One region of the Rhodococcus sp. 05-340-2 genome, then DNA from elsewhere that is predicted to be linked to it. Evidence: predicted binding sites of a transcription regulator. Region 1 holds the regulator's gene; each other region holds the start of a gene.
The links. Region 1 encodes LexA, which represses DNA repair genes until DNA is damaged. Its sites were predicted from a motif close to CGAACANNTGTTCG; they were not measured.

Region 1 (3,276 bases):
AGACATTCGTGGAACGCACACTTTTCGAGCCCGAGCACGAGCTGTTCCGGGAGTCGTACCGGAAATTTCTCGATCAGCACGTGGCACCGAACCACGCGAAGTGGGAAGAGCAGAACATCGTCGATCGCGGTGTCTGGGTCGAGGCCGGTAAGCAGGGCTTCCTCGGAACGGCAGCGCCCGAGGAATTCGGCGGCGGCGGAGTCAAGGACTTTCGCTACAACGCCATCGTCACCGAGGAAACCACTCGCGGCGGCTACAGCGGCATCGGCTTCACCCTGCACAACGACGTCGTCGCGCCGTACTTGATCGAGCTGGCCAACGACGAGCAGAAGCAGCGTTGGCTCCCCGGATTCTGTTCGGGTGAGCTGATCACCGCGATCGCCATGACCGAGCCGGGTACCGGAAGCGACCTGCAGGGCATCAAGACCAAGGCCGTTCGCGACGGCGACGACTGGGTATTGAACGGCTCGAAGACGTTCATCACCAACGGAATCAACGCCGATCTGATCATCGTCGTAGCCTGCACCGACCCCGAGAAGGGTGCCCAGGGCTTCAGCCTGCTGGTCGTCGAGCGCGACATGCCCGGTTTCGAGCGTGGCCGCAATCTCGACAAGATCGGTATGAAGGCCCAGGACACAGCCGAACTCAGCTTCACCGACGTTCGCGTGCCCGCGGCCAACCTGCTCGGTGAAGAAGGCATGGGCTTCATCTACCTCATGCAGAATCTTCCTCAGGAACGGCTCTCGATCGCTGTTGTCGCCGCTGCGGCCATGGAATCTGCGCTGGACATGACGATCCAGTACTGCCGCGATCGCAAGGCCTTCGGAAAGTCGATCGGCAAGTTCCAGAACACCCGATTCGTGTTGGCGGAGTTGGCGACCGAGACCACCGCCACCCGCATCATGGTGGACAAGTTCATCGAACTGCTCAACGCGGGCACCCTGACCGTCCAGGAAGCCGCGATGGCGAAATGGTGGACCACCGAGAATCAGGTCAAACTGATCGACCGGTGCCTGCAGCTGCACGGCGGCTACGGCTACATGAAGGAATATCCGATCGCCAAGGCGTACATGGATTCTCGTGTGCAGACCATCTACGGCGGCACCACAGAAATCATGAAGGAGATCATCGGCCGCGGATTGAATCTGTGATCCGCTGATCCGAAGAACACGCGAAGGGCCGCAGCACACTGTGCTGCGGCCCTTCGCGTTTGTCTTCGGTGACGATCCCTACAGCTTGCGCATCACGGTGACGACCTTGCCGAGGATCGCGGCGTTGTTGCCCGGAATCGGCTCGAACAGCGGGTTGTGCGGCAGCAGCCACACCTCGCCCTTGGACCGCTTGAACGTCTTGACGGTGGCCTCGCCGTCGATCATCGCAGCTACGATGTCGCCGTTGTCGGCCACGGACTGCTGACGAACCACCACCCAGTCACCGTCGCAGATGGCCGCATCGATCATCGACTCGCCGACCACCTTCAGCAGAAACAGCGAACCCTGACCGACCAGCTCGCGGGGGAGTGGGAACACGTCCTCGACGGCTTCCTCGGCCAGGATGGGACCGCCTGCGGCGATCCGGCCCAGTACCGGAACGAACGTCGGGGTCGGCAACCGATCCTGTTCCTCGGACGCCGACGAACCGTCGACCGCGGCGGCAGCCTGATCGGCCTGCACCTCGTCGAGACCGCGGACGTCGACGGCTCGGGGACGGTTGGCGTCGCGCCTGAGGAAGCCCTTGCGTTCGAGGGTGCGCAGCTGGTGGGCAACGGAGGAGGTCGAGGTCAGACCGACCGCGTCTCCGATCTCCCGGATGCTCGGCGGGTAGCCGCGCTCGGTGACCGACGCGCGAATGACCTCGAGTACCTTCCGCTGCCGCTCGGTCAGACCCGCACTGATATCGGTGCCGACCTCCATGGCCTTGGAGGTCGGTTCCGCGGCCGGCTTTCCCGCCGCGGCCTTGGTGGCGGTGGCCTTGGCTCCGGTCGTCCTGGAACCCGTCGTCGTGGAACGCGTGGTCGACCTCGTCGAGGTCTCGTCCTTCATGCTGTCGGCCTCCTGCTGGTGTCCTGGGATCCGGTCTGCGTGGTAGGTCTGCGCGGACTGGAGTTGATGGTGTCGACTCGTGTGGCGTGTGGTTTCTGACACGAATCTAGCGTGTATCAGCTGTTGAATCAAACATCTGTTCGACTCGTGTCGCGTTTTCTGCAGACTTTGTCGGAGGCTCGTGATAGAACTTCGAACAAGCGTCCATCGAACGCCTGATCGAACAATCGATCCAACGAGCGAAGTCGAGGTTCCGATGACCATCATCACCGATCGCCCCACCGCCGCCGGTGTCCGTGCCCGGTCCACTGTCGTCGAGCGTCGTCGCCGGGCGCGTCCCGTTCTGCAGAGTCCCATCGGGATGCACGGCGTCACGGCACCCCGTACACAGAGCGCACCGTGCCTTCCGGTCCTCGATCCGTCGTGGTCCGATGTCACCGATCGCGAGGAGGCCGATCGTGAGTTCGACGCGACCTCCGCGCACTTCGCGGGCCAGCCGGTTCGGCTGCGATCGCTCGTGCTGACGGTGTTGGCGGTCCTGGTCGTCGCAGGTGGCCTGATCGGCATCGCGAACCTGCGGGCGGCTGCTCCCGATGCAGGTGCGCAGCCGGTCGGTGTGGTCGAAGTGCACGACGGAGCTCTCGTCGAGTACACGCCCGGCAGATGACCACCGGCCCCGTCGCGTTCGCGAGGACTGAGTATCCTCGACAGACTGCCCCGATGTGCGTGCTCGTCGTCGGAGCATCGGCTACGACGGAGGACCCCTCATGCATTGCCCGTTCTGCAGGCATCCCGACTCACGCGTGGTCGACTCGCGTGAGATGGACGAGGGCCAAGCAATCCGGCGTCGTCGCTCCTGCCCGGAGTGCGGCCGTCGATTCACCACCGTCGAGGCCGCAGTGCTCGCGGTCGTGAAGCGCAGCGGCGTGACCGAGCCGTTCAGTCGCGAGAAGGTCGTCAAGGGAGTCCGACGCGCCTGCCAGGGCAGAGATGTCGACAACGATGCGCTGAACCTGCTGGCGCAGCAGGTCGAGGACGCCATCCGTGCCGCGGGATCCGCGGAGATCCCCAGCAACGAAGTGGGGTTGGCCATTCTCGGTCCGCTCCGTGATCTCGACGAAGTGGCCTACCTGCGCTTTGCTTCGGTCTACCGCTCGTTCAGTTCGGCCGAGGACTTCGAGAAAGAGATCCACGAACTGCGCAAGCACCGCGAGTCCGCCGACATCGACTGACA
Region 2 (3,276 bases), on a different contig from region 1:
TCGCCGGTGGCGAGAAATTCACGCGACAGCATGCTGCCGCCGTCGGGCGCGCCGAGGCCCCAGAAGGATCGGAGCAGTTTCGGGCCGGTCGGTGGCCCACCGAAGGCACGCATGGTGCGTTCGCTGCGAGGGCCCCAGACGGAGACGAAGGTGCGGTAGGCGCGCGCGTCGGCTGCGCCGCAGGCGGCGGCGATGGAGTCGCAGGTTCGGTCGAGGTCGCGATGGAAGACGATGCCGCGTTCGTCGGTGTCGACGGCTCCCGGCGCGAAGGCCCAGGGATCGCAGTCGATGTAGCGCAGTCCGAACTCGGCGAGTCCGAGCTCCTCGATGATGCCGGTGTGACGAATCATGATGTGCGCCGACGAACCGCGGTCGACACGGTGGCCGGGAAAGCGTTCCACCGTCGAGACCGCGCCGCCCGCGACGGTGTCGCGCTCGAGAACCTCCACCGACATACCGGCATCGGTCAGATAACAGGCAGAGGTCAGGGCATTGTGGCCGGAGCCCACCACCACAGCATCGATCACGCCTTCAGGCTACTGGCCCGTCGAGAGGCAACCGGCGGCCCAGGACTGCGAAGGGGCGTCGGTCGCCGGCGAAGGTGAAGTCGCGCAGCACGTCCTCGAACCCGAGCCGCCGGTACAGCCGCCAAGCTCGGTTGTCCTCTCCCGCGACCTCCGGTGTGGACAACATCACGTTGTCCGCGGAGACGCCGCCCAGCAGTCGGCTGCACAGTCGTCCGCCGAGCCCGTGGCCCTGAGCGCTCGGGAGGACGTGCAACTCGGTGAGTTCGAAGTAATCGTCGAGCGTGGCCTCGACACTGTGCGGGGAATGCCCCGTGCGCCGCAAGCCGTCGCGCACCTGCTGATGCCACCACTGGTGCGCGGCACCGTGGTAGCCGTATGCGACGGCCACCAGCGAATCCGGCTGGTTCGGGTCGGTGTTCGGGAGCAGTGCACCGACTGCTCGCCAGCCCGGCCGGTGCAGATGTTCGCTCCACATCGGTGCCCTGCTCTGTTCGGTTCCACGCGGATAGCCCATGGCCTCGACATAGATGGACAGTGCCTCGAACAGCCGCTGGCGGAATTCCGGGGGCGTCAGATCGACCAGGTACGGCGTTGTCTGCGCATCGGTGACGACTGTTCTCAACCTTTCTTCGGCAACTTGTCGGTGGGCACAGCTATATTGAATGTGTCGAACGGGTGTTCGACAATCGGGGCCGAGTGCGCCGGTGGCTTCGGCTCGGATCGTCGAGACGGATTCTCCGGAGTTCGACTGTAAGGCTTCGCCACGGTTCCGGCCGCGTCAGGTACGCGCCGGAGATTCGAACTGGAGGTGTTCGAGTATGACGATCACGAAGGCATTCGATGCCGGAGTGCGGTCGCCGGTGTCGCGTCAGGCTCAGGTTCTGCTGGGTCGAGCCGATGCGCTGCTGTCCGAGTCCATCGGGGAGAGCGTTGCCGGAGATCGATTTCTCGGGAGCTACGCCGCCGCGTTGAAAGGTGCGGCAGCTGTGCTGGCGTCGCTGCCGAATTCGATCGGAGCACGTCCCCGTTCACGCAGTGCATGGGTGCTGATGGCCAAGGCGGCACCGGATCTCGCTGTCTGGGCCGACTATTTCGCGTCCTTCTCGGCCACTCGGGCCGCGGTCGAGGCCGGCGCGTCGAGCACGATCGCCGATCTCGATGCCGACGATTTTCATCGGCACGTCGGTCGTTTTCTGAACTCGGTCGAGGATCGACTCGGCGGGCAGGCTCGATTCGCGTCCGTCGATCCGATGACTGCACCCTTGTCGGCGTAGCTCACCGAGCTGGACGCCGGGTGACAATCGCCACGTCATACGGTGTTCGCTCGGAGTTTTCGGGACGTCCGTCTCCAAAACTTCGGTGTTTCTCAGGAACACATCGACCGAGTAGGTGGTAAGCGGCCGATTCAGCTCGTATCATCGACAGCAGGTAGCCGCCAAGGTCAGCTTCCCGTCGTTTCGCAACCGAAATGACCTTCAATATCTGTGCAGGGGGAGGTACCGTGCCACTCTCCGAGCACGAGCAGCGCATGCTCGATCAGATCGAGAGCGCTCTCTACGCCGAGGATCCCAAATTCGCGTCTCATGTGAGGGGCGGTCGCGTACGCGCGGCGTCGAGCAGGAGGCGCTTTCAGGCTGCCGCGCTGTTCGTAGTGGGACTCGTGTTGCTCGTCGCCGGTGTTGCATTGTCGACGAACAGTCTGGCTTTTCTCGTCGTCAGTCTCATCGGTTTTTTGTTCATGTTCGGTGCCGGGGCACTGTTCCTGTTCGGCGGTTCCAACAAGGGAGCCGCAGCGTCGCAGGACGAAGGCAGCACAGCCAACGATGCTGCCGAACCGTCCGGGCGTAGTACCGGGCAGAAATCGAAGGGTGGTCGCAAGGGCGGCAGCTTCAGCTCTCGCATGGAAGATCGGTTCCGTAAGAGGTTCGAGCAGGAGTAGTCGAACGGGTTCGACGGACCGCTACCGGCTCGTCTCCACAACTTCACGCGTCAACGTAGAACAGCATCTCACCTTCGGGTGAGGTGCTGTTGTCGTTTCTGCCCTCGGACGGACGCCGCCGAATCGCCCGTAGCCCTCCGCTTCGCGTCGAGGGCCGGCTCGGCCGTCCCCGCGCACGGGAGTTCTGGGATGCCTCCCCGACATCCCCCACTTTCACCCACAGTCCCCACTTCTCCCCACTCGAGCCCCACTGGAGGATCGAGATCTGCGTTCGTTCACCACGCCCGATGTCGAGGTGCTGGTCAGGCGGCTTCAACGATGGACTCGAGCGCTGTCGCTCCCGAATCGAACCGGCGATGTCGCCCGCGGCCTCGCGGCCGACGACACCGATCTTGTGCATGCTGAGCTGCATGAATGTCATTTCGGTCAAAGTTTTCCGGCCGTGGATGGTTCGAAGTGGGGGAGAGTGGGGTAAAGTGGTCCGCAGCGGAGAGTCGAGGCTGGAGGTGGCGAGTGTTTCTCGGTACCTACACGCCGAAGCTCGACGACAAAGGTCGACTCACGTTGCCGGCCAAGTTTCGGGACGCGCTTGCAGGAGGAGTCATGGTGAGCAAGGGGCAGGATTTCAGCCTCGCTGTCTACACCGCAGCGGACTTCGCAGAGCGCTCACGGAAATTGACGGCGGCTTCTCGTGCCAACCCCAAAGCCCGTGCCTACGTTCGTCAGTTCTTTTCGGGAACCGACGAACAGCGGCCGGACGGACAGGGTCGTATCACCATCAGTCCCGAGCATCGCCGCTATGCGGGGCTC
Region 3 (3,276 bases), on a different contig from region 1:
CCGAGGTACAACGCTCTGCCGTTGTCGTCGAAGATCGTGAGGTAGTGGTGGGCGTGGGAGGCCATGCGGATCGCGTCGCGGATCGAGACGCGGGATCCGGTGCCGGTCATGGCGTATCCGCAGCCGGCTTCGAGATCTTTCAGGGTCATGGTGACGATGGCGGTGACAGGCAGGCCTCGGTGGGTGCCGAGGGTCCCGGAGGCAAGGGTGTGCCGCAGCGCCAGTTTCAGGGCGTCGTGGTGACGTTCACGTTGGGTGCGGAGATCCCGAGCAACTGCAGCCTCCCGCGCTGCTGTCTTGTCCGCGGTGTCGTCGCCGGTATCGGATCCGAAGTGCCCGACGGGTTCAGTAGCGCCTGCAGTGTCGTCGGGGTCGTCGGGGTCGTCGGGGTCGTTTGACTGTGTGCCGCAACCACAGTCGGTCCCGTCACCGCAGTCGTCGTCATCGCAGCCGTCGTCACTGTTGCAGTCCGTTCCATCCCACAGGCCTGCATCATTGGACCCGGCATCGCTGGGCGTCGACTCGGGTTGCGGCGCAGTGGCGCTGCCGTCGCCGCCGTTGTCCTCGCCATCGTTGTCGTCGCCATCGGTTTCGTCGTCACGTTCATCGTCGTGGACGACCGATGTCGGGTCGGCGGGGTTGTTCACTCCGGGTTTCGCGGCTTTGGAGAACAGGGCTTCGAGGTAGGCGCGTAGTTCGGGGTCGACGCAGAATTTTCCTTCCGACATCCCGTCGGCACCTTGCTCGCCGAGGTAGAAGAACGCATCCCGTCGCTTCCGCGGCCTCGGCTTCCCGTCCTCGTCTTCGTCGTCGTCGTGGTCGCCGTCGGGGTTGAGGATCGAATCCAGGTTTGCCACCAACGGTGCGAAGTCGTCGGGCCGTCTGGTCGAGGCGAAACCCACCAATTGCTCTTCGGCTCGCTCCCGCGTCTGCGGGTCGACACTCGAGGGCAGATGGCGGAAGAACTCCCGGATCATCTGCACATGCTTGGCGTCGAGCAACCCCGCCCGCAAGGCAGCAGCGGTGTGCGGCAGCAACGGCGGCAGAACTTCGCCCGAGAAGGAAGTGCGGTCACCCAATTCCGCAGCCAGACGCACCCGAGCACCCGCGGCGTGTGGGGTGATCCGCAGCATCCACGCCACCGACGACGGCACCGAACCCGCATACACATCGAGACCGTGTTGAGCGATGAGTTCGTTGAGCCAGTTATACGAGTACGCCGTCAGCGACCGGGTCAGAGTTTCCATCCGTTCGATCACCGCACGCCGGTCGGCGTTCGTCCACGACACCGACGCCTGCCCCGCCAACTCCGCCACCGCGGACTCGACCCGATACACCAACAACGACAACTCCGGATCGGACACCTCAGGGGCAGGCGGCACCGTCTCGATGCCGTCCACCCCTGATCCGCCGTCCCCCGAAAGCATGAACAGAATCTATCGCGACCCACCGACAAGTTCTCGAACACACGTTCCCATCTGTGATCGGAGGTCGAAAAGCTTGGTCGTGGTCGGAGCGGTCAACTGTGTGGCGGATTACACATTGCTCATAAGTGTGACGTTGTCGATTTTACGTAACGATGAGTCGCGTAGATGCTGGTGGGGGCGTTCAATATCCCCCAAGGCGGACGGAACGACCGCAGCAGCGTTGCTTGCGTCGGTGACGAAAGCCACTGCTTGGCTGTATCTCCGAACTCGAGTGTCGAGCCGGTGTCCAATGTTGTGTTGACCCAGTGGGGATGATCGACATGAACGACGCATTTCGCTTCGCCGTTTCGTGCAAATCGCCGAAGGAACTGATCACTCGGCTTCAGTTCGGTACCACGGACCTGTGGCCAGAGGATGCGTCCCTCGCGGCCCGTTGGGGTTACATGGCCGACCTGATCGATTCCGATCGGGGCATGCTCGTCGAACTCGATTGTGCACTGTCGGCACCGGTTGTGGACGCACTCGTTGCGACGGCGGAACTGTGCAGACAATCGGCCTCCGAGACTGTGCCCCAATCGGATTGGAGATTCCTCCGTCGCGCCTTGGAATGGCTGAAGATCAGCAGTTCGGACGTCGACCGTGCGTTGCTCGCGGTGGGCGACGAAGTTGCCCTCGTCGGTCTCGATGGTGAGGAAGAGGACCTTTCTGTCGCGACGTGGCTGTGTATCGAAGTACTCGATCGATTCGCCGCCGAGGACACGATCGGTTATTGGGTGCACCGCATGGATGTCCACGGGTCGAAAGCTGCTCGAAAGCATGCGGATTCGGGCCGCTGTGACATCGAAAGTTCTGAACTGCCGATGGCCGTCTGAGTCAGATACGGCTCACGCTGTTCGCCGGGAACCGGTGGTAGACAGCATGCGAAATTGCGTCTCGATGTCGATCGATGAACAGTTGATCGCGTGAATACAGGGCAGCATGCTCGTGGTTCGGACCGGCCTCGACCGCGAGTTCCATTGCCCTGAGCCTCGCGATGATGATGTCAGGGAGTTCGGTGGCCCGAGGGTCGGGATAGATCCCGAAGATTCGGCGCAGCCTGTCCCATCGATCGACGTCCGGGGACCATCCTCCGTCGGAGAAGTTGTCGGCACTGCAGAGTGGTGCGAATCGATAGGCGAAATAGGCCAGGTCGTCGATGCGTCGCCCCGGGCCGGCCTCGTCGAAATCGATCAATGCGACGGCTGCCGAACCCTCGAAGACGAAGTTGTACGGAGCTGCATCCCAGTGGCAGATCACCTCGGGTTCGACGTCGTCGGGTAGGTGTCGGGCATGGCCGTCCGGCAACCGCAGACCGATGGTGAGGTCGTGCAATCGGCGGAGGATCCGGGTAGCGCTCTCCAGAGCTTCGACGCTGCGAACGGCGGCGGGCATCGGATAGTTGCCGGCAATCCCATGTCGATACGTCAGTATTTCTCGGCCCTGATCGTCTGTTCCCAAGAATCGCGGAGCGCAGGGAAAACCTTTGCGCTCGAGATGTTTCAGGAGTACATGCACGGCGGCGGAGTGGTCTCCCGTTGCGCGACGCGCAGTCTCGCCTACCCGATGCACGACGGTTCGGTTGCCTCCCTCCAGCGGCGCCCCGGTCTCGTCGTTCATCGGTTCACGGTCTCATATCGGTGCGGGATTGCACTCTCGAATTCCGCGACGATCCCTACCCCGGTTGGCAAGTGCGCCGACCCTCTCGTAGTATCGGAATCCGTAGGACCATCCAGAGCGACCGAGAGACCTGGCTCTATGACGTCGCAGCAACCCCCCGCTTGTCGGGTGAGGGTGCTACCGCCGGGACCGA

Region 2: the regulator LexA is predicted to act here: its motif matches at 1,196-1,209, upstream of CH271_RS25890 (SAV_6107 family HEPN domain-containing protein).
Region 3: the regulator LexA is predicted to act here: its motif matches at 1,462-1,475, upstream of CH271_RS02930 (HNH endonuclease signature motif containing protein).

Annotation. Positions count from the first base shown of each region.
Region 1 covers NZ_NOYU01000027.1:417,691-420,966, forward strand. Annotated here, with positions in the region: gene CH271_RS16985 (acyl-CoA dehydrogenase family protein) at 9-1,151, shown strand; gene lexA (transcriptional repressor LexA) at 1,230-1,913, opposite strand; gene CH271_RS16995 (hypothetical protein) at 2,299-2,709, shown strand; gene nrdR (transcriptional regulator NrdR) at 2,810-3,274, shown strand.
Region 2 covers NZ_NOYU01000042.1:156,040-159,315, reverse strand. Annotated here, with positions in the region: gene CH271_RS25900 (phytoene desaturase family protein) at 1-527, opposite strand, end outside; gene CH271_RS25895 (GNAT family N-acetyltransferase) at 532-1,149, opposite strand; gene CH271_RS25890 (SAV_6107 family HEPN domain-containing protein) at 1,346-1,801, shown strand; gene CH271_RS25885 (DUF3040 domain-containing protein) at 2,029-2,466, shown strand; gene CH271_RS25880 (hypothetical protein) at 2,510-2,887, opposite strand; gene mraZ (division/cell wall cluster transcriptional repressor MraZ) at 2,980-3,276, shown strand, end outside.
Region 3 covers NZ_NOYU01000006.1:306,804-310,079, forward strand. Annotated here, with positions in the region: gene CH271_RS02930 (HNH endonuclease signature motif containing protein) at 1-1,427, opposite strand, end outside; gene CH271_RS02935 (hypothetical protein) at 1,748-2,299, shown strand; gene CH271_RS02940 (phosphotransferase) at 2,301-3,083, opposite strand; SAM riboswitch class I at 3,189-3,276, shown strand, end outside.